3 regions of the Pantoea sp. USHLN298 genome follow, and region 2 is predicted to be linked to each of the others. Evidence: predicted binding sites of a transcription regulator. Region 2 holds the regulator's gene; each other region holds the start of a gene.
The links. Region 2 encodes LexA, which represses DNA repair genes until DNA is damaged. Its sites were predicted from a motif close to TNCTGTATGTACATACAGNA; they were not measured.
Positions count from the first base shown of each region.

Region 1: a site for LexA is predicted at 3,234-3,253, ahead of mutH (DNA mismatch repair endonuclease MutH). Genes of this name have one in related genera too.
Region 3: a site for LexA is predicted at 1,681-1,700, ahead of WFK59_RS14765 (YebG family protein). Genes of this name have one in related genera too.

Region 1 is NZ_JBBCRO010000006.1:93,267-101,396, forward strand. Features, by position in the region: gene ptsP (phosphoenolpyruvate--protein phosphotransferase) at 14-2,260, opposite strand; gene rppH (RNA pyrophosphohydrolase) at 2,273-2,800, opposite strand; gene mutH (DNA mismatch repair endonuclease MutH) at 3,485-4,162, shown strand; gene WFK59_RS16155 (TerC family protein) at 4,262-4,972, shown strand; gene WFK59_RS16160 (YgdI/YgdR family lipoprotein) at 5,091-5,309, shown strand; gene WFK59_RS16165 (NADP(H)-dependent aldo-keto reductase) at 5,450-6,490, shown strand; gene WFK59_RS16170 (GNAT family N-acetyltransferase) at 6,531-6,980, opposite strand; gene WFK59_RS16175 (FCD domain-containing protein) at 6,994-7,767, opposite strand; gene WFK59_RS16180 (PTS sugar transporter subunit IIB) at 7,864-8,130, opposite strand, start outside.
Region 2 is NZ_JBBCRO010000004.1:537,521-545,650, reverse strand. Features, by position in the region: gene ubiC (chorismate lyase) at 1-73, shown strand, start outside; gene ubiA (4-hydroxybenzoate octaprenyltransferase) at 85-969, shown strand; gene plsB (glycerol-3-phosphate 1-O-acyltransferase PlsB) at 1,254-3,677, opposite strand; gene WFK59_RS13435 (diacylglycerol kinase) at 3,806-4,174, shown strand; gene lexA (transcriptional repressor LexA) at 4,281-4,895, shown strand; gene dinF (MATE family efflux transporter DinF) at 4,997-6,319, shown strand; gene WFK59_RS13420 (CsbD family protein) at 6,491-6,703, shown strand; gene zur (zinc uptake transcriptional repressor Zur) at 6,777-7,298, opposite strand; gene WFK59_RS13410 (conjugal transfer protein TraF) at 7,750-8,130, shown strand, end outside.
Region 3 is NZ_JBBCRO010000005.1:270,412-278,541, forward strand. Features, by position in the region: gene WFK59_RS14750 (ABC transporter substrate-binding protein) at 1-60, shown strand, start outside; gene WFK59_RS14755 (non-canonical purine NTP pyrophosphatase) at 227-787, shown strand; gene WFK59_RS14760 (SIR2 family protein) at 784-1,578, shown strand; gene WFK59_RS14765 (YebG family protein) at 1,716-2,063, shown strand; gene WFK59_RS14770 (Fic family protein) at 2,130-3,248, opposite strand; gene WFK59_RS14775 (methyl-accepting chemotaxis protein) at 3,763-5,703, shown strand; gene WFK59_RS14780 (ABC transporter ATP-binding protein) at 6,033-7,115, opposite strand; gene WFK59_RS14785 (carbohydrate kinase family protein) at 7,118-8,065, opposite strand; gene WFK59_RS14790 (carbohydrate ABC transporter permease) at 8,068-8,130, opposite strand, start outside.

The DNA.
Region 1 (8,130 bases), on a different contig from region 2:
ATGCGGATAACGCTTAGCGGCCTCCGCGGATCAGACCGCCCAGTCCACGCCGCTCCATAAAGGTAGAGACCAGATGGCGAACCTCGGTAGCGGTATGCGCATTCATTCCCTGTTCACTGAGCTTCTGCGCTTCTTCCTGATCCAGATGGCGCAGCAGGTATTTCACGCGCGGCACATTTTTACCGTTCATGCTGAGATGGTGATACCCCATCCCCACCAGCAGCGCGACACACATCGGATCGCCTGCCATTTCACCACACAGGCAGAGTTCAAGATTGGCCTGACGGGCTTCGCGGGCGATAGCGTGCAGGGCGCGCAGCATCGCCGGGTGCAGCGAGTCGTAGAGATTGGCCACGCGGGTGTTGTTGCGGTCCACCGCCAGCAGATACTGGGTCAGATCGTTGGTGCCGACCGAGACAAAGTCGACGCGCGACGCCAGATGCGGGATCATAAACAGCATCGACGGCACTTCAATCATGATACCGATGCGCGGCGTGGGGATGGTGTAGCCCAGCATCTCTTCCACTTCGCGACCGGCGCGATCGATCAGCCGTTTCGCCTCGTCGATTTCGTCGATATGACTGATCATCGGCAACAGAATACTGAGGTTGCCGGAGGCCGCATTCGCCCGCAGCATGGCACGCACCTGGACCAGGAAAATTTCCGGCTGGTCGAGCGTCAGGCGGATACCGCGCCAGCCCAGGCAGGGATTCTCTTCACTGATCGGCATGTAGGGCAGCTGTTTATCCGCGCCAACATCAAGGGTGCGCAGCGTGACCGGCTTGTTGTGAAACAGCTGCAACATGCCCTGATACTGTGCCACCTGTTCCTCTTCTGACGGGAAGCCGTTCTGCAGCATAAAGGGGATTTCGGTGCGATAGAGGCCGATGCCGTCAACCCAGCTGCCGAGCGCCTGTTCATGCTCCGGACTTAATCCGGCGTTCAGCATCACCTGCACTCGCTCGCCGCTTTTCAGCTCACCGGGTTGATCGACGACCCCTTCGGCCGTTTTGCTCAGCGCGTTCTCTTCGCTGATCAGCCGCTGATACTCCTGCACCAGCACCGGTTCGGGATCGATTAACAGCTCGCCACGGTAACCATCGACGATCAGCAGCCGTTTATTCAGCTGATGCGGCAGGATATCGGCACCCATGACCGTCGGGATACCCATGGCACGCGTCAGGATCGCCGCATGGGAGTTAGCGGCACCGTCGCGCACCACCACGCCAGCCAGCCGCTCGTGCGGCAGCTCCGCCAGCGAGGTGGCAGTCAGTTCATCCGCCACCAGCACAAACCGCTCCGGCCAGGCGTTGGTGCCGACCAGCGAATCATCGAGATGGAATAACAGACGCTGACCCAGCACGCGCAGATCACCCGCGCGTTCCCGCAGATAGCTGTCGGTCAGGCTGGCGAACTGTTCGGCAAACTTCTCGATCACCTGTTTAACCGCCCACTCCGCCACCGATCCGCGTTCGATCTCATCGAACAGATCTTTCTTCAGGCGGGCATCGGTTAACAGGTGGGAATAGAGGTCAAAGATCGCCGCGCTCTCTTTTTGCACGCTGGCACTGAAACGCTTGCTGAAACGGCGAAATTCGCTGGCGGCTTCGCTCATGGCGAGCGACAGGCGTTCACGCTCACGCTGAACATCCAGCGTTGAGGCCGCGGAGACCTGATCGAGCAGCGGCTGCGTCTCATCGACCCAGCCCGGTGCTACCGCCACGCCTGGCGCGGCGGCGATGGCGCGTATCCGGGTCTGACGGAACTGACCAAACAGCTGCCCCATCTGGGATTGCGACAGCAGCGCCGCCATCTGCGTGGCCAGCGTGACCAGAAACGACTCTTCGCTCTCATCAAACTGACGATGTTCACGCTGCTGTACCACCAGCACGCCCAGTAGCTGGCGACGGCTGATGATTGGCACGCCGAGGAAGGAGCGATAGCGCTCCTCTTTCACCGCGGGGATATATTTAAAACTGGGATGACTTTGCGCGTCGGCGAGGTTGATCGGCTCGGCCAGACGACCGACTAAACCGACGATGCCTTCGTCGAACGCCAGCGTCACGGTGCGGCCACGCGGCTTTTTCAGGCCGCGCGTCGCCATCAGGTAATAGCAGCGACGATCGTGATCGGCGAGGTAAACGGAACAGACTTCCGTTTCCATCGCCAGACAGATCTCATTGACCAGAATGTCGAGTGCTTCATTCAGACGCGGCGCACTCGCCACTTTTTCTACAATTTCGCGCAACTGAGTGAGCATAAAGGGCGTGGCCTATCCTCTCTTACGTCGATGGGCAGGATTGTTTCGCTGCCCCGCACTCTCCTGCATAGACATCACCACGCCAGCGAATTCCTTCATCACCCGACGGTAGACGTCGCGTTTGAAGGAGACAACCTGACGCACCGGATACCAGAAGCTCACCCAGCGCCAGCCGTCAAACTCAGGCGTGCTGCTGTGCTGCACATTGATATCCGCGTCATTAGACATTAACTGCAGAAGAAACCACTTTTGTTTCTGGCCGATACATACCGGCTTTGTGTCCCAACGCACCAAACGTTTTGGCAACTTGTAGCGCAACCAGTTACGGGTAGATGCAAGTATTCGAACATCTTTACGGTGTAACCCCACTTCTTCGAACAGTTCGCGATACATCGCCTGTTCAGCGGTTTCACCGGGATTGATGCCTCCCTGAGGAAATTGCCAGGAGTGCTGTCCAAAGCGCCTGGCCCATAACACTTGTCCCTGCCTGTTACAAATTACGATACCAACATTCGGGCGGTAGCCATCATCATCGATCACCGGACTACCTCAAAGCTAAATTTGAATAGGCTGATTGTTTCACACTCCTTACAGGCGGTAAACCACTGGATTCACGGGGTGTTAAGCGTAAAACTCCGGGATAACTCACAGAGAAGCCGCTAGTTATGAACAATCCCCGTCAGAAAAATCGATCTTATTCACCTTTTCTGTGGATAGCTTTGTGCAGAACGCGGGAGTTAACTGAATAACCTTGCTGAACGTTTCAGGCAGATGAAAAATCCATTATTCCATATAAGTTTGATTATAATAGATAAAATTGAAGAATAAACAAATTATCACGGCGATTAACCCCCGACAAAACTGTCCACTCTTTACAGTTGGATGAATTTTAAGCGCTTAGCAGGTTATCCACAACAGATCGCTCAGCCTTAGGTCAGAGCGGTGAAATTAGCGTCAAAAACGGCAAAGTCAAGGCTGTAAATGGAACCAGTACCGCACAGGCTGGCGGGTTATCCCACTTTTCTGTGGATAACCGGGTATGAGATCCTGTTCATTGTTGCGAGTAAGTTGGGATAACCTGCAAGCACCCCTTTCATTGCCCGCGAGATCCGCTGAAAAAAGCACGATCTATCATGTTATTATCCTCACTCAGCGCAGTGAATTGTTCAGTTAACCCCACTGCGCAACATCCTGTACAAATTTTAAGCAACATGAGTAATCACCATGAGCCACCTGCCAGCACCGCCTGAAGATGAAGCTATCCTGCTGGCCCGGGCGCAGGCGTTAGCCGGATTAACGCTGGAAACGCTGGCCGATCGGGCCGGTCTGACGATGCCTCCCGACCTGAAACGCGATAAAGGCTGGGTCGGTATGCTGCTGGAACTGCTGCTCGGGGCGAGTGCCGGCAGCAAAGCCGAGCAGGACTTCGCCCATCTCGGTATTGAGCTAAAAACCATTCCGATTGATGCCACAGGGAAACCGCTGGAAACCACCTTTGTCTGCGTTGCCCCGCTTACCGGTAACAGTGGCGTTACCTGGCTGACCAGCCACGTACGTCACAAACTGGCGCGGGTGTTGTGGATCCCGGTCGAAGGCCAGCGTGATATTCCGCTGCGGCAGCGTCGGGTCGGGGCACCGCTGTTATGGAGCCCGAGCGCAGAAGAAGATGAGATGCTGCGTCAGGACTGGGAAGAGTTGATGGATATGATTGTGCTGGGTCAGGTAGATCAGATCACCGCCCGCCACGGCGCCTGGCTGCAGATCCGTCCCAAAGCCGCCAACAGTAAAGCGCTGACCGAAGGGATTGGCGATCAGGGTCAACCGATCCTAACCTTACCGCGCGGCTTTTACCTGAAGAAGAGTTTTACCGGACCGCTGCTGGCGCGCCACTTTCTGCTGTAGCAATGACATTCTCACCTGAGGTGGCGCAATTTTGTGGGAGAGAAGCAAATTCAGTGCGTATAATCCCCGTTTAATTTTCGTTTAGGATTGAATGTAGGTATGTTTGAGTGGATTGCCGATCCCAACGCCTGGCTGGCACTGGGAACCCTGACCATCCTTGAGGTGGTGCTGGGTATTGATAACATTATTTTCCTGTCGTTAGTGGTCGCTAAACTGCCTAAGCGCCAGCAAGCCAGCGCACGCCGCATCGGTTTACTGGGCGCGATGTTAATGCGTCTGGGACTGCTGGCCTCTATCGCCTGGGTGGCCAGACTGACCAATCCGCTGTTTACGCTGATGGACCACGCCTTCTCTGCCCGCGATCTGATTCTGCTGTTCGGTGGTCTGTTCCTGCTGTGGAAATCGAGCATGGAGATCCACGAAACCATCGAAGGTAACGAAGCGGAACAGAAATCCAACGTCCATTCGTTCCTCGGCGCGATCGTACAGATCATGCTGCTGGATATTATTTTCAGCCTCGACTCGGTGATTACCGCCATCGGCCTCTCCGATCATCTGTTTATCATGATGGCGGCGGTAGTGATCGCAGTGCTGATGATGATGTTCGCTGCCCGCAGCATTGGTGAGTTTGTTGAGCGCCATCCGTCGGTGAAAATGCTGGCGTTAGCTTTCCTGATTCTGGTCGGTTTCACCCTGATTCTGGAGAGTTTCGCGGTTCATGTACCAAAAGGTTACATTTATTTTGCCATGTTCTTCTCAATGGCGGTTGAGTGCCTTAACCTGATGCGCGGTAAGAAGAAAACCGCATAGAAATGTCAAGGGCGAGCGTGCTCGCCCGCAAATTTTCAGATTCCTACGATTAACCCGGCCGGCAAAACAATTTATTACTACACTTTTTGCAGTCGATGATGTGTGGAGATGAGGCGTAATGAAAGGATGGGCAGGTGTAGCAATTGTGGTGCTAACCGCAGCGATGTTAAGCGGATGCAGTTCAGATTATGTGATGGCAACTAAAGATGGCCGGATGATTATGACCGAAGGTAAGCCGACCATTGATAAAGAAACCGGGCTGGTGCAGTACACCGATCAGTCGGGTCACGCAGTACAGATTAACGGCGATGAGGTCTCGACCATCATTGAACGCTAAGTGCGAAATTGACTCGCCTGCCGCATCTTCCCCGCTGGCAGGCGTTTTCCCCGACTTTTCCCCCTTCCTTCCCCGCCATTGCTCGCGCTATAGTCCCTGAGGAGACAACATTCCATTCCATAAAGAAAAGGAAGCTGGCAATGCACTATCATCGTATTCCCCATAGCACGCTGGAAGTGAGTCAGCTGGGGTTGGGCACCATGACGTTTGGCGAACAGAACAGTGAAGCCGACGCCCATGCTCAGCTGGATTTGGCTATTCGTTCCGGCATTAACTTTATTGATACTGCCGAAATGTATCCGGTGCCACCGCGCCCGGAAACCCAGGGTCTGACCGAACAGTACATTGGCAGCTGGCTGAAACAGCGCGGCAGCCGTGACAAAATCATTCTGGCCAGCAAGGTGTCGGGCCCATCGCGCGGTAACGATGCGTCGATTCGCCCTAACATGGCACTGGACCGCAAGAACATCCGCGAAGCGCTGGATGCCAGCCTGAAACGCCTGAATACCGACTATATCGATCTCTATCAGCTGCACTGGCCGCAACGTCAGACCAACTATTTTGGCAAGCTGGGCTATCAGTACAGTGAAACCACCGCCCAGGTGACGCTGCTGGAGACGCTGGAAGCGCTGACCGAACAGGTGCGCGCCGGTAAGATTCGCTATATCGGGGTGTCGAATGAAACCGCATGGGGCGTGATGCGCTATCTGCAACTGGCGGAAAAGCATGAACTGCCGCGCATCATCAGCATTCAGAATCCCTACAGCCTGCTGAACCGCAGCTTTGAAGTGGGTCTGGCCGAGATCAGTCAGCATGAAGGGGTTGAGCTGCTGGCTTACTCCAGCCTGGCGTTTGGCACCCTGAGCGGTAAGTACCTGAATGGCGCGCAGCCTGCCGGTGCCCGCAACACGCTGTTCAGTCGCTTTACCCGCTACAGCGGCGAGCAGTCGCAACAGGCGATTGCCGAGTATGTGGCGTTAGCCCGCCAGCACCAGATTGATCCGTCACAGATGGCACTGGCTTACGTGCGTCAGCAGCCGTTTGTCGCCAGCACCCTGCTCGGCGCGACCACGCTGGAGCAGTTGCAGACCAACATCGACAGCTTCAATCTGACATTAAATGCTGAGATCCTGGAAGGCATAGAGGCGATCCACCGTCGTTATACCTATCCGGCTCCCTGAATCAGCCCGTGCCGGTCGCCAATAGCGCGGCTGGCACCCTTTACAGAGGGCGGGAATAGAGCATCACAGGCTTGTCGGGATATTCCAGCGCCTCGCCCTGAGGCTGCCAGCCAAAACGTTCGTAATAGCCGCTGAAGGTTGACCACAACCACAACCGCGAATATCCCTGCGCCTGAGCGTGCTGAATCACCCGCTGCTGCAGCGCTTCACTCACGCCTTTGCCGCGCGCGGACCTATCCACATAGAGCGCCGCCAGCCACGGGAAGAGATCCTGACGGCTGATCAGATCACAGCGCCAGAAGCCCACCGTACCTATCGCATTGCCCGCCTCCACGGCGACAAACGTCACCGGAAAATCGCTTCCGCTCAGGCTGCTGGCGACAATGCTGGCGAAGAAGTCACGGCTGTCAGGATCGCCGAAAGCCCGCCACTGCCATTCGGTAATCTGATCGGCAAACTGAGGCACGGCGCTAAGCGGCACTATCTTCATTAATGACTCTCCACTACATCAGCTTTCCCTGAAAGATCGGTACTGAATCAAACAGATAACCGTCGAAGTCAGGCGCATCCGCATCGGAGAGCTCCAGCAGCGTATTTTTAACATTCTCAAGGTGCTGCCAGGTGGCCTGCCATGCGCCCATCACATCGCGACGGCGCAGAGCGGCCAGAATGGTCTGGTGATCGCCCAGCCACTTCAGGCGGTAGGCGCGGGTTTCAAACTGGGGACGCAGCTGCTGCCACAGCGGGCTGCTGTCGTGATGTCGCCAGATGCTGGTCACGGTGTCGAGCAGCATCTGATTCTGACTGGCTCCCGCCAGCAACAGATGAAATAACTTGTCGTTATCCTGACTGCTGTCATTGGCGGCGATGGCACGCTGCTCCTGCTCCAGCGTGCGGCGCAGGTTTTCGATGTCCGCCTTGGTCGCCATTTTAGCGGCAAAGGCGGCGATATTGCTCTCCAGCAGCTGACGCGCCTGCAGCATTTCAAACGGGCCGACATCGCTGCGGAAAAAAGCCTCTTCTTCATCGTCGCTGGCGGACGGAATACGCATCACGTAGACGCCGGAACTCTGGCGAATATCCACCGTGCCTTCCAGCTCCAGCATCAATAACGCCTCGCGCACGATGGTCCGGCTGACGCCCCAGGTTTCAGCCAGCTGACGTTCAGGCGGCAGGCGCGATCCCACCGGATAATGTCCATCGCTGATTTGCTGGCGCAGATGCTGACCAATTTCCTGATACTGCTTTTTTTCTTGCGGCGCTTCGGCTTTGTCCACGCTTTCACCCTTTGCAATCAATGCGCTAACGGCATTGCCGCCGTTCCCTGCGCGACAATGCCCGCGAGCCGGAGAAGATGGCTCGCAAACTGTGCCTCAGTGTATCAAAGCCAGCGCCTGATCGAGTACCTTTGCGCCATTCAGGGTGCCGTAAGCGACGGTATCAATCACCGCAATCGGCAGCTGATAGCTGTCGGTCAGTTTTTTATTCTCTTCCAGTTTAAAGCGCACCTGCGGCCCCAGCAGCACCGCCACCACTTCGCTGCCGTAATTTTGCAGCTCCTCACGCAGATTCTGTTCGGGGATGGCGTAGATCTGAAAAGATAATCCGCGCGCGGCGGCCTCTTTTTCCATTCTTGTCAC
Region 2 (8,130 bases):
GCTCTCCGGCAAACCGCTGCTGCTGACGGAACTGTTTTTACCGGCTTCGCCGCTTTATCGCGACCTGGCCTGAGGAATCCTGTGGTGGAAAAGAGCTTACATATCAATAAATGGCAGGCCTACAGCCGCCTGATGCGCATTGATAAACCGATCGGCACCTTACTGCTGTTGTGGCCCACCCTGTGGGCATTATGGCTGGCTGATATGGCGATCCCGCCGCTGCCGGTGCTGCTGGTGTTTGTTGCCGGTGTTTTCGTGATGCGTGCAGCGGGCTGCGTCATTAATGACTTTGCCGACCGTAAGGTGGATGGACACGTTGAGCGAACGAAACATCGGCCTTTAGCCAGTGGCGCGGTCACCAGTCGGGAAGCCAGACTGCTGTTCGTGGTACTGGCGCTGGTGGCATTTGCGCTGGTGCTGACCATGAACCTGATGACGATATTGCTCTCGGTGGTCGGTCTGGCGCTCGCCTGGGTTTATCCGTTCATGAAGCGCTATACCCATCTGCCGCAGGTGGTGCTGGGTGCCGCGTTTGGCTGGGCGATCCCGATGGCCTGGGCTGCGGTTAGTGAGTCCTTACCGCTGGTCTGCTGGCTGGTGTTCTTCGCCAACATCTGCTGGACCGTGGCTTATGACACTCTCTATGCGATGGTGGACCGTGACGATGATGTGAAGATTGGCGTCAAGTCGACCGCGATTCTGTTTGGTCGTTTCGACAAGTTAATCATCGGTCTGCTGCAGCTGGCGACGCTGCTGCTAATGGCGTGGGTCGGTATGCTGCTGCAACTCAACGCGGCCTTTTACTGGACGCTGATACTGGCTGCTGCTCTGTTCGTTTATCAACAGAAGCTGATCGTCCGGCGTGAGCGCCCCGCCTGTTTTAAGGCTTTCCTGAACAACAATTATGTCGGGCTGGTACTGTTCCTCGGCGTACTGATGAATACGCCGCCGTTCAGCCAGCTGTTCTGATAGGGGATTCAGGCACCAAAAAGGCGATCCGGGAGGCCGCCAAACCCGATGCAGGATGAATCCGACAGCAATGGATAAGCTCAACGCGCAGGGAATACGGGCAGAAGAGGAAAGCGTCCCGCGCCAGGGAGGCCGCGGCCCGAGCAGTCAGGGATGACGCTTTTGCGTCTTTCCGATCTGACCGTGTTCCCTGAGCAGGCACCGTCTCAACGCGAATCTGACCAGACCTGACCTATAAAAAAGGCGACCTCATGAGGTCGCCTTTTTACTGTACGCTTGTTGTGTCAGTCGTGTGCCACGGCGCTTTCAATGGTCATGCGCACATCGCTGGTGACCAGGTCCGCCAGTATATGCCAGGTCGCCAGCGTCTGCACCACATCGGCATCGCCGCTGTCGCTGATATACCCTTCATCACGCAGCGTCAGCACCAGCGAGGTAAAGACCGCTTTGTCGAAGAACTCCGGCGCGTTGATACCGTGCAGCACCGACAGACGTTGTGCCAGTGTGCGGCTCTCTTTTTCCAGCGTCCCGCGGTTAATCGCCGGCTTCGCACTGAGAATCGAGAAGGTGATGGCATAACGCTGGAGCGTTTCACGCACCCCGGCAGCCAGCAGTTGTAGCGTACGGTAACGGGCCGCCGTAAAGCGCAGCTGGCCATCATCCAGCGTAATCAGGCCCTGACGCGCCAGTTCCTGACTGAGTTCCGTCAGCAGCTGCGGCAGCTCATCGGTCTGCCAGCGCAGGAACAGTTCGCTCTTCAGCATCGGGTAGATCAGGCTCACCTGGCGCAGCAACTCAGCTTCGCTCAGTGTCTGGTGTTGTTGCACAATGGCGGCGATCAGCGACGGCATCACCAGCATGTGGTGAATGTTGTTGCGATAGTAGGTCATCAGCACGGCCTGCTCACGCGGCAGAATGATGATGTCGCCAATGCTGTCTTTCTCGCTTTCAAACTTATTCATGCCCATCGCGTGGTCCAGCAGCGCCTCAGCGGAGAGGTCAGGGACGGTGGCATTGGCAGAGTAAGGCACATTACGCAGCAGCTGGGTATAACACTCAAGCTGCTCAATCAGCTGTTCGCGGGTAAGTGAGCGCTGACGTGAGGCGAGCAGCGCGGTCACGCACAGGTTCATGGCGTTGGCCGCGCCCGCTTCATTGATGCGCACCATCAGGCTCGCTGCGATGTCATTGACGGTCGGGGTTAACCAGCTGGGACGCTGCGGCTCAATCGGATCGATGGCGTCACGCCACTCCGGCACCCGCTTGTTAAGGTAGTTAACCAGCGGCAGCGGTTCGCCAAAGTTAACGTAGCCCTGGCCGAGGTTACGCAGCTTACGCAAGCCGTGCACCATCTGCATGAAGCCTTCTTTCTCTTTCGCCGCGCCGCGTAGCTCTTTAGCGTAAGTCCCGACTTCCATCACGTGCTCATAACCGATGTAAATCGGCACCAGGGTAATCGGGCGATTACCGCCGCGCAGCATCGCCTGCAGGGTCATCGCTAAGGTCCCGGTTTTCGGATCGAGCAGACGACCAGTGCGGGAACGACCGCCTTCAACAAAGTATTCCACCGAATAGCCGCGGGTGAACAACTCGCCGAGATACTCACGGAACACCGTGGCATACAGCTTGTTGCCTTTAAAGGTACGACGAATAAAGAACGCGCCCAGACGACGGAAGATCGGTCCGGCTGGCCAGAAGTTGAGGTTGATACCGGCGGCAATGTGCGGCGGCACCAGTCCCTGATGATAGAGCACGTAAGAGAGCAGCAGGTAATCCATGTGGCTGCGATGGCACGGCACATAGACGATTTCATGTCCATCCTGCGCCAGCTGACGCACTTTTTCGCCGCCGTTAACGTTGATGCCCTGATAGAGACGGCTCCAGAGCCAGCCCATCACGCGATCCGTCACGCGGATCGCTTCATAAGAGAAGTTCGCCGCAATCTCTTCCATCATCTCAACCGCATTCTGCTGCGCTTTTTCATGGGAGATTTTTTTGCTGCGGGCTTCATCTTCGACGGCTTTTTCAATCGCTTTAGACTGCAACAGGCGATTAAACAGATCCTGACGTGCCGGTAAACGCGGGCCAACCGCCGCCAGACGCTGACGGGCAAAGTGAATGCGCGCCACCCGGGCCAGTTTCTGGGCGATCGATTTGTCGGTGCCGTGCTCGGTCGCCATGCGGCGCAGCGAAACGGTCGGCGAGAAACGGACAAAACTGTCGCGTCCGTGCCAGATCACCGCAAAGAACTTTTGCACGCCGTTCAGTACCCGCAGGTGCGGTGCATCTTCGCCCTGAACCTCACGGCCTGGCGCACGACCAAACATCACCGTCACCGGCAGCATCTGGATATCCAGTTTGGGGTTATTGCGATGCAGGTCGAGATAATCGTGAAAAATCTTCACCGATTCGACGCTGGGCACAAAATAGGGGAAGACGCGCGGGCCATCGTGGATAAAAACGTGGCGCGGCAGCAGTGAACCATCAATCTCCAGCGGAGAGAGCGGGTCGGGCAGATGATGCCGCAGGCACTGCGCGCGTAAAGTCAGTAAGTCGGCCTTCGAATCGTAAGGCAGAACGTACATAATGGGCCGGGTCGGGTCCAGACCATGTTCAGAAACGGGATCGGCCGGAATGGCCTTACTCTTTACCAAAAACGACAGTGGTAAATTCAGTAATTTGTAATAAAGTTTACGCCAACCTGACATAGACAACATGAAGCCTCTTGTTAGCAAAGCGCCGCAAGCATACCAGAAAGCGCAGCGAAGATCTGTGGTGGTGCCAATTGCACGCAGCCCAGACATTGACGTCAATCCGATGAAAGGGTTCCACCAATATGGCAAATAATGCCACCGGTCTTGTAAGAATTGTGAAAGCCGCAGGTTACTCATGGCAGGGCCTGCGTGCCGCCTGGCAGCATGAAGCGGCTTTTCGGCAGGAAGCGCTGGCCGCGCTGGTCGCCATTATTGTGGCCTGCTGGCTGGATGTCGATATCGTCTCGCGCATCCTGATGATTGGCGCTGTGGTGCTGGTAGTCATCGTTGAAATCCTCAATAGCGCCATCGAGGCGGTTGTGGATCGTATCGGTCAGGAGCGCCATCCGTTAGCCGGTCGGGCAAAAGATATGGGCTCGGCAGCGGTGCTGATCAGTATCTTACTGGCACTGTTTGTCTGGATCGCGCTGCTCTGGACACATTTGCGATAACCCTTCCACAACGCGCCATCTGGCGCGTTTTTGCCTGAGAATCGGTTTCCATTTCGCCAATACCTGTATATACTCACAGCGACTGTATAAACAACCAGGGGGCGGGATGAAAGCATTAACCAGCAGGCAGCAGCAGGTCTATGACCTGATTCGCGACCATATTACTCAAACGGGCATGCCGCCTACGCGTGCAGAAATTGCCGCGCAGCTGGGTTTCCGCTCGCCGAATGCGGCAGAAGAGCATCTTAAAGCGCTGGCACGTAAAGGGGTGATTGAGATTGTCTCTGGCGCCTCGCGCGGTATCCGTCTGTTAATGGAAGAAGAGGCCTCTGAAGGTCTGCCGTTAATTGGCCGGGTCGCTGCCGGTGAGCCGATCATGGCGCAGGAACATATCGAAACTCATTACAAAGTCGATCCGGGCCTGTTCAAACCCTCTGCCGACTTCCTGCTGCGCGTCAGCGGAATGTCGATGAAAGATATCGGGATTATGGATGGCGACCTGCTCGCGGTGCATAAAACCCAGGACGTCCGTAACGGCCAGGTTGTCGTGGCCCGCATTGATGATGAAGTGACGGTGAAACGCTGGAAAAAGCAGGGCGCTATCGTGCATCTCCTGCCGGAAAACAGCGATTTTGATCCGATCGTCGTCGATACGCGCGCGCAGTCACTGACCGTTGAAGGTCTGGCGGTGGGTGTGGTTCGCAACGGCGAGTGGCTCTGAGCCTGATATAACCGCGCATTCGTAGCGTCTGATGCTATTCTGTCGGCCCTAATTTTGTCGCTGCAGCTCCCCTCTCTGCAGCGCTGAGCACGGAACTGCGAATGCGTTTTTTAACGGCTACCGACAAAAAACTCTGGCGGCTCGCGCTGCCGATGATCCTTTCTAACATCACCGTACCCTTACTGGGCGTGGTCGATACCGCTGTCATTGGTCATCTCGACAGCCCGGTCTATCTTGGCGGGGTGGCGGTCGGGACGACAGTCACCAGTTTCCTCTTCATGCTGTTGCTGTTCCTGCGAATGAGTACCACTGGCCTGACGGCGCAGGCATTCGGCGCGGGCGATAAAACGGCACTGGCACGCGCGCTGACCCAGCCTTTAATCATTGCGCTGCTGGCTGGCGTGCTGTTCATCTGTCTGCGTACCCCCATCACCCGCCTGGCGACCTCTCTGATTGGCGGCGATCCCAAGGTTCTGCAACAGGCGACGCTGTTTATTCAGATCCGCTGGCTGAGTGCGCCTGCCACGCTGGCAAACCTGGTGATCCTTGGCTGGCTGCTCGGTGTGCAGTATGCGCGGGCACCGGTCATCCTGCTGGTGGTCGGTAATCTGGTCAATATTGTGCTGGATCTGTGGCTGGTGATGGGGCTGCACTGGGGCGTGGCGGGAGCGGCAACCGCGACCGCACTGGCAGAGTACATCACGCTGGCCGTCGGTGCGGTAATGGTCTGGCGTGTGTTGAAACTGCGCGGCATCACTACGGCAATACTGAAGCAGAGCTGGCGCGGTGATATTCAGCGCCTGCTGCGGCTTAATCGCGACATCATGCTGCGTTCGTTACTGCTGCAGCTCTGTTTTGCCTCACTGACCGTACTGGGCGCGCGCATCGGTCCGCAGGTGGTGGCAGTCAATGCGGTGCTGTTGATGTTTATCACCTTTACCGCCTACGCGCTTGACGGTTTCGCCTATGCGGTGGAAGCCTTTGCCGGCGAAGCACACGGCGCAAAAGATGGCAGCAAATTGCTGCGCGTCTGGCATGCCGCCTGCCGCCAGGCGGTGGTAGTGGCAATCGGTTTTTCGCTGCTCTATGCACTCTGCGGCCCGCACATCGTGGCGCTGCTGACCTCCCTTGAACCGCTGCAACAGGCCGCCGATCGCTATCTGATATGGCAGGTTATTCTGCCGCTGATTGGCGTCTGGTGTTATCTGCTGGATGGCATGTTTATTGGCGCGACCCGTGGCCGGGAGATGCGTAACAGCATGATGGTGGCGGCACTCGGCTACTTCCTGACGCTGCTCAGCGTCCCGATACTGGGCAACCACGGATTGTGGCTGGCGGTAACGGTTTTCCTGGCGCTGCGCGGCGTGTCGCTGTGGCTAATCTGGCGTAAACACTGGCAGCAGAACAGCTGGTTCGACGCCTGATAGCGGGCGGCTTTAGCCGGTGCGCTACAGATTATTCTGTATTATTCCAGCAACCCTAAAATCTTCTACTACAATTAACCGTAAGCAGCGCAGTAAACCAGCGCTTTATATCGTCATTTTGTTTTCTTTCAAGATAAATGATGCAACCAAAGGATGACATAGAGGTCTGCCATGAATAAAGATCAAGCGAGCGGCAACTGGAAGCAGTTTAAAGGCAACGTGAAAGAGAAATGGGGCAAGCTGACCGACGATGACATGCAGGTTATTGAAGGCAAGCGCGATCAGCTGGTCGGAAAAATTCAGGAACGTTATGGCTATGCAAAAGAAGATGCAGAGCGCGAAGTAACGGACTGGGAAGGTCAGAACAAAGATTACCGTTGGTAATCACGCAGATTTACGGATAAAGCTCCTACCCGCCGGTACGGCTCATACTGGCAACCGCACAAGGATGTGCACATTACCCGCGTTTTCCCCGCTTTTTACCCTCGCTCTGATGATCGTGTTCGCAACTTTCATGGTGCGTGCAGGCTTCCACTGCAACACAACTCTCACATAATCCATGTGCTTCAATCACGCTGTGACGCAGGGCAAATTGTGCCTCGCCAGCCAGTGTCGCGATGATCTTTTCGACGCCCTGTGCCTGTTTCTCAGTTACAGCGGCACAGCGGTCACATACCAGCATCACCGACGTGTGGGCCGGCGCCTCGAAATGGTGACACATAACATAGCTATTATTGGACTCTACCCGGTGGATAAAGCCCTGTTCCAGCAGAAAATCGAGCGCCCGATAAACGGTGGGCGGCTTGGCCTGCGGTTCGCTGACCCGGAGTTGATCCAGCAGGTCATAGGCACTAATTGAACCTGGCTGCTCAGCCATTAATCGCAACACTTCTGCCCGTTGCGACGTCAGACGCACACCGCGCTGCAGGCACAGTTTTTCCGCCTGGGTCATTATTTGCTGTGACGTCATGTTTGACATGAAAGTTCTCCGCTGGATAAGTGATGTTATTTTATCACACAAAATTTAGCCGCGCAGAGGTTGGTTGCCGGGCGGAGCAGCACGCCTTTTTGCGCGTAAAAACAGCAGCAAAGAGGAGTAGGGCATCGCGATGGCGCGTTATCGGGGATAAATCAGATCCACATGATGACGGCCCGCAACGCGCCGTTTAGCGCTTTTGCTTTGCATCTCACGGAGTTAAGAAGTAATGTTCAGAAAGACTTAATAAATGTCTGGTATTATTTTAATTTTTACCCTGTATTTTGAATAAAAATTATGACTTTCTGATTGGAAAACCTCCAATCCTTCGAATTAAGGCACTGTTTCCTTTGAATTCACAGCAATAACGCGTTAGCCAACGTTCACAATAGGGTTAACAAACTATTCAGTCGTTGAATGTTTCAACGACAATTTCTCAGGTGATGGCAGGCAAATGGTGAAAAAATCCGCTCAACGCTCAGCGCTGGTGTACACCGCTGTATTGAATGCGCTTTTCCTTTCTTCTTCCGCCATGGCGGCGGGAACCTGGTATGATGCACGTAATGACGCCATGGGCGGTACCGGCGTCGCATCTTCTCTTTATGGCTCCGCGGTACTGGCCAACCCGGCTTTAATGACGCGAGCCAAACCCGATGATAGCGTCAGTATTATTTTCCCTTCAGCCGGTATTCAGGTTACCGACAAAGATCACCTGATCGACAAAGTGGATGACATCACCGATACCGTTGATCGTTACCGCGATGTGATCGGCAACCTGACCTTTGCCGATTATCTGCGTGGCTATCCTGAAGTGCGCGCCGCCTCAGGCGACGTC
Region 3 (8,130 bases), on a different contig from region 2:
GGTGAACAGGATGAAGCCATTGCCCACTCCACGGTCAATCCTCCTGGCATTCAGTACTGATGCGTCTCAGGCGCTTCGGCGCCGTTTATTCAGCGTTACCTTCCACGCCACAGAACCGTTGTCACGGCGATCGACCCCGGAATTGCGCTACACTCTCCAGCGTTAGTGATCTATCCTGCCCGCCTGTCGATTCAGCGCGCGGCGGAGCAATTAACCTGGAAGCCCCATGAAAATCAGATTCCTTTCTGCCAATGAGCAAAAGCTGGCGGAGGTGCGCAAAATCCTCGAACCTGTCGGGGTCGAAGTGTTGCCCATCTCCCGTCGCATCGAAGAGATCCAGACTGAAAATGAACTCGATCTGGTGCGCGATAAACTGACCAAAGCCTTTTCACTGATTGGGCGACCGCTCTTCGTCGAGCATACCGGACTCTATCTCGACGGCCTCAATGGCCTGCCTGCCGGGCTGACCCGCATTTTCTGGAACCGGCTGGATGCAGAACGCTTTACTGCCCTGGTTCAGGGACTCGACAGCCAGGCCGTGACGGCAAAAACCGTACTCGGCTACTGTGATGGCCGCAAGATGTACCAGTTTTCAGGTGAACTGCGCGGCACCATCGCCGCCGAGCCTGCCGGTACCCGCGGCTTTCAGTGGGACTGCGTCTTTATCCCGGAAGGCTACGATCAGACCTTCGCCGAAATGGGCGAGCTCAAGAATGAGATCTCCATGCGGCGCATCGCGCTCGATCGCTTCGCCACCTTTTTGAAAACGGCCCGGAGTGTTGCATGAAACCAGAACTTAAACGTGCCTATGACTCCGGTAAGCTGATTCTGTTTGCCGGTGCGGGCATCTCACGCAACCTTGGCCTGCCGGAGTGGCATGAGCTGATTGCCCATCTCGCCAATGAGCTGGGCTACGATCCTAAAATCTTCAATACCTACGGTACCCACCTGTCGCTGGCGGAATATTACAAACAGAAGAAAGGGTCACTCGGCCCGCTGCGCAGCTGGATGGATCGCGAATGGCACCGCCCGGATATTGATGTCCGGACGTCAGAAATTCACACCATGATTACCCAGGGCAACTTCTCGCGTATCTACACCACCAATTACGATCGCTGGCTGGAAGCGGCGCACGATGCGCATGGCGTTCCCTACTACAAAGTGGCCAATGCCGCCGACCTGGTGTCGCTGACCGAAGATAAGCGCCACATCATCAAGCTGCACGGTGATTTCGATGACGATACCTCTATCGTGCTCGATGAAAGCAGCTACTTTGAACGGCTCTATTTTGATTCACCGCTCGACATCAAACTGACCCATGACGTGATGGGCAATTCGGTGCTGTTTGTTGGCTACAGCATCAGCGATTTTAATATTCGTCTGCTGTTCTACCGCCTGACGAAAATGTGGGGCCGTACCGGGCTGGCCACCGCGCGTCCCAAGTCCTATCTGTTTACCAACCGCAATAATCCGGTGGCAAAAGAGGTACTGGGGCAGTGGGGCATCGAGATGATCGTCTCGGAAGAGGATGACCCGCGCAAAGCGCTGGCCGATTTTCTTGAGGAACTTCAGGTGTAACCGGCGACGCGGTTTCACCCGAAAACCTGCGCCCGGTTAAGGTTATGCGGCGTACAACCGATAAACTCTATTCTCTGCTGGAAAAGCATCAACGTCGTGATATACTGTATGTATACACAGTATCTGAGGGCAAAAACATGGCTGTCGAAACAAAATTTGTAGTAGTCAGAAAGGGTGAAGAGAAGATGACGTTTGCCAACAAGAAAGAGGCCGATGCCTACGACAAAATGCTCGATATGGCCGAAGCCTTCACCGACTGGCTGTTACAGCATCAACCCGCACTGGATGAGACGCAGGCAGAAACGCTGGGCTTGCTGATCGCTGAGCAGAAAGATGCCGTGCAGCATATTCTCCGCACCAGCAAACTGCCTGAGCCTGTGGCCGCTACTGCCGGTCAGCCTGAAACGGTGTCGGAGCGTTCTGATGACGCCGCCGAAGCAGAAACCGCCAGCAGCAAGAAAGTGCGCGCGGTGAAAGCAGCCTGATCCTCATCACGCCGGAAGCCATTTCCGGCGTGGTTATTTTACTGGCTGAGCGCGCGCATCATTCTCTCAGTCTGTTTTCACCTGATAGCGCGTGCTGCGCCCGCCACCTTCCAGCCGGTAAAGACAGCCTTTCTCCAGCAAATCCGCTAAATGACGCGTTGCCGTCGCCTTACTCACTTTTGCCACCTTCTGATACTGACTGGCACTGATCCCCTGTTCAAAACCCTGCTCGCCGCCATCCAGCAGCCGGTTCAGTACTTTTATCTGCTCTTTGCTCAGAGAGCGTTCCCGATGCTGTAGCCAGAAGCGCGCCCTGATCTGGGTGCGGGCGATGCTGTTCATCGCCTGTTGCAGGCTCTCATCCAGCATATCGAGGAACCACATCAGCCAGTCGGTGATATCCAGTCCACCTTTCTGCGTCCGCTCCAGAATGCGGTAGTAGTCCGCCCGATGCGCCAGAATGGCAGGTGACATGGCATAGAGCCGGATGCTTTGACTGTCCGCCTGTGCCAGCGCCAGATCGGTTAAGGCACGCGTAATGCGGCCATTACCGTCATCAAACGGGTGCAGGGTAACAAACCAGAGATGGCAGATGGCGGCGCGCAGCAGCGGGTCCAGCATGACGTCCTGCTCGCTGCGGTTAAACCAGTCAATAAACTGCGTCAGCTGTGGCTCCAGTCCACTGCGCGGCGGCGCTTCAAAATGCACCGTTGGGCGATCGATCCGTCCGGAGATCACCTGCATTGGCTCACTGCCGCGTAGCGTACCGACGCTCAGACGCTGCACCGACCACTCATCGGCAGGAAACAGCCAGCGATGCCATTGGCATAGACGCTCCAGCGTGAGCGGCTGGCTGCGGTTGTTGATCGCATCCAGCATCATCGCCGCCAGTCCCTCCGATCGATCCGAAACCGGATAAGGCTGTTGTTCGGTCACGCCTAAGCGGCGCGCCAGAGATGAACGTACCGACTGTACGTTTACCCGTTCTTCTTCAATGGCGGATGAGGAGAGGATATTGCTGAGCAGAGTGTCGAGCGTTTGCTGTTCATCACTGACCTGCAGGCTGGCCCGGCCCAGCAGTACGCCTCGCTGCTGTTGCAGCTGCCGCAGGCGAGGCAGCAGCACAGCCTCCTGCCAGTAGAACTGTGGCCAGTCGGCCTGTTGCCAGATCCATTCTGTGGTCATATTCGGCTCATTTGCGGGTGAACGAGCCGAATAGCATCTTTTAATCGGCTCACATAATGAGTCAATAGTAGCAAATTTTTGGCTCAGAAGACAATCGATGCGGGAGTCAGGCAGAAAAGAAAACAGGACCCGAAGGTCCTGTCTGTTTAGCGGGAGAACTGCAAAAAGGTGTCTGAATAGTAATGCACGATCCAGGCAACATACGCTAACCAGATAATCATTCCGCCTGCTAATCCAAGTTTACCGGCCATTGATTTCTCTCCACGATGATAAGGGACGACAACGTCTGTTTACATAAACTGACAGTAGTTGCGTCGGCCGATATTGCTGCAGATCAAAAAAAACGGATTCATTGCTGAAGTCAGAACCCTTTGAGGATCAACTTCGCCGGCTTTACCTCATCTGACGTTCCCCAAGCCGCCGTTAAAGTTCAAAAAAACGGCGCCGATAGATGATCTCAGGAGCACGTAAACCACAAGGAGGTCGCAAAAAGGTAAATTCCAGGGGAACCAATATGGCCAGTCAGTTAAACGATAAAAAGAAGATGAGTACCCGGGCGCAGATGCTTATTACCGGCGGCCTGACCATTATGCTGGGATTTAGCGTGACGATCGGTGTTCTGAGCTGGCAGTCCGGTAAAGAGCAGAAGGCGCTGGCGGAAAAATATCTGCAGCAAATCGCGCAAAGCCGCGGCTTACAGGTGCAACAGGAGCTGAGTCATGCGCGCGATGTGGCCAGCCATCTGGGACAAAGCCTGATCGCCTTACCGCAGGCAGGCATTACGGATCGTAAAGTGGTCGATAAGATCATGGAATATTCACTGCGCGCCAATCCTGATTATCTGTCGATGTCAGTCATCTTCGAACCAAACGCCTTCGACGGTCGCGATGCCGAATTTGTTAACCAGCCGGGACAGGCCCCGCAGGGTCGCTATGCCTGGTTTGTGGATCGCGATCAGGCCGGTCATTACGCCATGCATCCGCTGCTCTCCATCCTGACTCCGGGCCAGGGTGACTACTACCAGATACCGCAGCAGTCGAAAAAAGATACCCTGATCGAGCCTTACAGCTACGCCTATAACGGCGTACCCACCTTGTTAACCTCGGTGGCGGCGGCGATCATCGATAAGGGCACCTTAAAAGCCATTGTGACCTCCGACATTTCACTGGCTTCGCTGCAACAGAAAGTTAATCAGATCAAACCCTGGCAGGGCAGCGGCTATGCACTGCTGCTTTCGAATGGCGGAAAGGTCGTCTCTTCGCCAGTGAAAGAGGAGGCGGGCAAGCCGTGGAAAGGGGAAAGCGATCACTTCAGTTCACGGGTGATGCAGCATTTTGATGCGGTGCTGGGCGAAGAGGCGTTAGTGACCTGGCAACCGGTGGTGATTGGCGACAGCGATAAACCCTGGTATCTCGGGGTGGTGGCGCCGGTGAGTCAGGTGATGGCCGCCGCTAACCGGCAGCTCAGCTGGGCCATTGGCCTGATGGTGGTCAGCATTCTGCTGGTCGGCGCGGTGCTGGGCATGTTGTTCAGCCGTAAAGTGCTACGCCCGATTGGTGGCGAGCCGGCCGAAGCGGCCAAAATTGCGCTGGCCGTGGCGGAGGGCAAGCTCGACAATGCGATTGCGGTCAAAGCCGACGACCGCAGCAGTCTGTTCTTCGCCTTGCAGACGATGCAAAGCCAGCTGCGGGGTATTGTCGGCCAGATTAAAGATGCCAGTGAATCGGTGCGTCAGGGCGCGGGCGAAATTGCCAGCGGCAACCTTAACCTGGCATCCCGTACCGAACAGCAGGCAGCCGCTCTGGAACAGACCGCAGCCAGTATGGAGCAGATCAGCGCCACCATCCGCCTCAACGCCGATAATGCCCAGCAGGCAACCAGCCTGACAGAAAATGCCACTCATATCGCCAGTCGCGGTGCCACGCTGGTGGGCCAGGTGGTGCAGACGATGGCGCAGATCGATGACAGTTCTAAGAAGATCGGCGACATCACCACCATGATCAACAGCATCGCCTTCCAGACCAACATTCTGGCGCTCAATGCCGCGGTAGAAGCCGCGCGCGCGGGTGAGCAGGGACGCGGCTTTGCGGTGGTGGCATCTGAAGTCCGTAACCTGGCGCAGCGCAGCGCCAGTGCGGTGAAAGAGATCGCCGCGCTGATTGAAGAGTCAAGCGTGCGGGTCGAAAGCGGGGTAAGGCTGGTGAATGATGCCGGTAAGACCATGCAGGAGATGACACAGGCGGTCAATTCAGTGCAGGGCATTATTGGGGAGATCGTTTCCGCTTCTGATGAGCAGGCGCGCGGCATTACCCAGGTGACGATTGCGGTTAACGAAATGGATGGCACGACCCAGCAGAACGCCGCGCTGGTCCAGCAGATGTCGGCTGCGGCCAGTTCGCTGGAAGACCAGGCGCAGCAGCTGGCGCAGACGGTCGAGCAGTTCCACCTGGCTTAACCCGTCTGGGTGTCTGATAAGAGAAAAACCCGCCGATGGCGTAATGCCAGTCAGTTAAGCGGCAGGTGATAACGCAGTCTGGTGCCGCTCTGAAACTTCACAGTGTGTATTGTTAAAAAGGGCACGATGATAGAGGCCTGAGCGCCTCTGCTGCTGAAAGGGCTATCCGCAGCGCTGAGGCGAGAGGACGGCCAGGCAGCAGCAGAGGTGCTCAGGCCCGCACTCCGGCACGCTCGCCCAAAAAAAAAGCTGCCACATTTGACCGTGACAGCCTTTGCACATTTAACCCTGGCTGATCAGCATTACGCTGATGGCGGGTTTTTTGTGGGTTACTGTTCGATCAGGCGCTCACCGCTGTGCGCATCGAACAGGTGCATCTTGTCGGGATTTACAGTCACCGGCAGCGTACCGCCCGGCGTCGCGTCACTGCGCCCGCTCAGCTGCATATGCAGGGCAAAACCCTGCCAGTTCAGATGTAACAGTGTCGATTCACCAGTAATTTCGACGATACCGACATCAGCCGGTTGTCCATCGGGCGCGCTGATCAGGTCATGAGGGCGAACGCCCAGCGTCACCGGCTGGTCCGCCTGCTCACGCGCCGCACGGTGCCAGCGTGACGGCAGCGGCAGCCACTGCTGACCACAGAGCACGCCCGGCTCGCCGTCACGCGGCTGGAACTGCGCATCCAGCAGATTCATCGGCGGCGAACCGATAAACCGGGCCACAAAGGTATTCACCGGACGATCGTAGATCGCCAGCGGCGCGCCCTGTTGCACGATAACGCCATCTTTCATCACCACAATCTGATCGGCCAGCGTCATCGCCTCGACCTGATCGTGCGTTACATACACCATGGTGGTTTTAAAGCGCTGATGCAGCGATTTGATCTCGGCACGCAGCTCCATGCGTAACTGGGCATCAAGGTTGGAGAGCGGTTCATCGAACAGGAACACCTGCGGATTGCGCACCATTGCACGTCCCATCGCCACGCGTTGCCGCTGGCCGCCCGAGAGCGCCCGCGGATACCGCTGCAACAGCTGGCCGATGCCGAGAATCCCGGCAATGCGGGCAATCTTGCTCTTCTGCTCGTCGCGCGCCACCTTTTTGACCTGCATATGAAACGCCAGGTTCTCGGCGACCGTCAGGTGCGGGTAGAGCGCATAGCTCTGAAACACCATTGCGATATCGCGGTCGGCGGGATCGAGATCGTTGATGCGTTTTTTATCGAGCATGATCGCGCCGTCAGAGACGCTATCCAGACCCGCCAGTAAGCGCAACAGCGTCGATTTACCACAGCCAGAAGGACCGACCAGCACGGTAAAGCTGCCATCGGGAATGGTTAAGTCCAGCGGGTGCAGCACACTCTGCTTACCGTAGCGCTTCGCCACCTGTACAAGTTCAACACTGGCCATAATTAGCGCACCTCGTTTGAAAGTTGGAGTTGTTGCCAGCCGGGATAGCGGCGCGGCGAGCTGCTGATCGCCTGTGAAGCGACCTCAATTCCCCAGCGCAGCGCCGTCGACGCCGCGTGACGGTAGAGCAACGCTGCCAGAAATCCGGCATTGAAGCTGTCTCCGGCACCGATGGTATCGACCACCGTCACCGGTTGTGCCGCCACGTGCAGCGTCTGAGTGGCAGACCACAGTCGCGCGCCGTCTGCGCCGCTTTTCACTACACAGCCACCGCGTCCACTGAGCCGGGATGCCAGTTGCGCCGCGCTCTGTTCCAGTGAGGCATCGTTGGCCAGGCCGCGCGTTTCGACCTCGTTCAGCAACAGCCAGTCGCAATCGGCTAACCAGCGATGAACCTGGTGGCGAAGATCGTCGCTCCAGCCTGCGGGCGGCCAGCCAGTATCGACCGCTACCGTAAATCCTCGTTGCTGTAACGCCGCCAGCAGCCTCGGATAGGCCTGATAGAGTTCCAGACAGAGAAAGGTTCCGCACAGCAGCACAATATCGCCCGGTGTGGCCTGTGCGGGCAGCTGTTTCAGCACATCCTCAGCCGTCATTTGCGTGATGTGTCCAAAATTGCTGATAAATGAGCGCTCGTTGTCAGGATGCGTCACGCCCACCGTCAGCGAGGTTTCGCAGGCATAACGCGGCCAGTGCGCCGCACTATGCGGAAAGTGACCGGCGAGCCACTGACTGAATCCATCATTGCCCTGGTTGGCGATGGCACGGTGCGGCACCTGCATCGCTTCCAGCGCCAGCGCACAGTTACCGGCGGAACCACCCGGACGCAGCTCGCTGTGTTGTAGCATCACTTCGGTACCGCGCTGTGGCCAGTCGCTGAGCGTGCCCATGATCAAATCCACATTAATATTGCCCACTACGTAAAGCGTGGATGAAGTCGTGTTTAGCATCGTTATCCCTTACTTCCGCCGCTGGCCAGACCGCTAACCAGCGTCTTCTGCAGCCAGATGGCGAT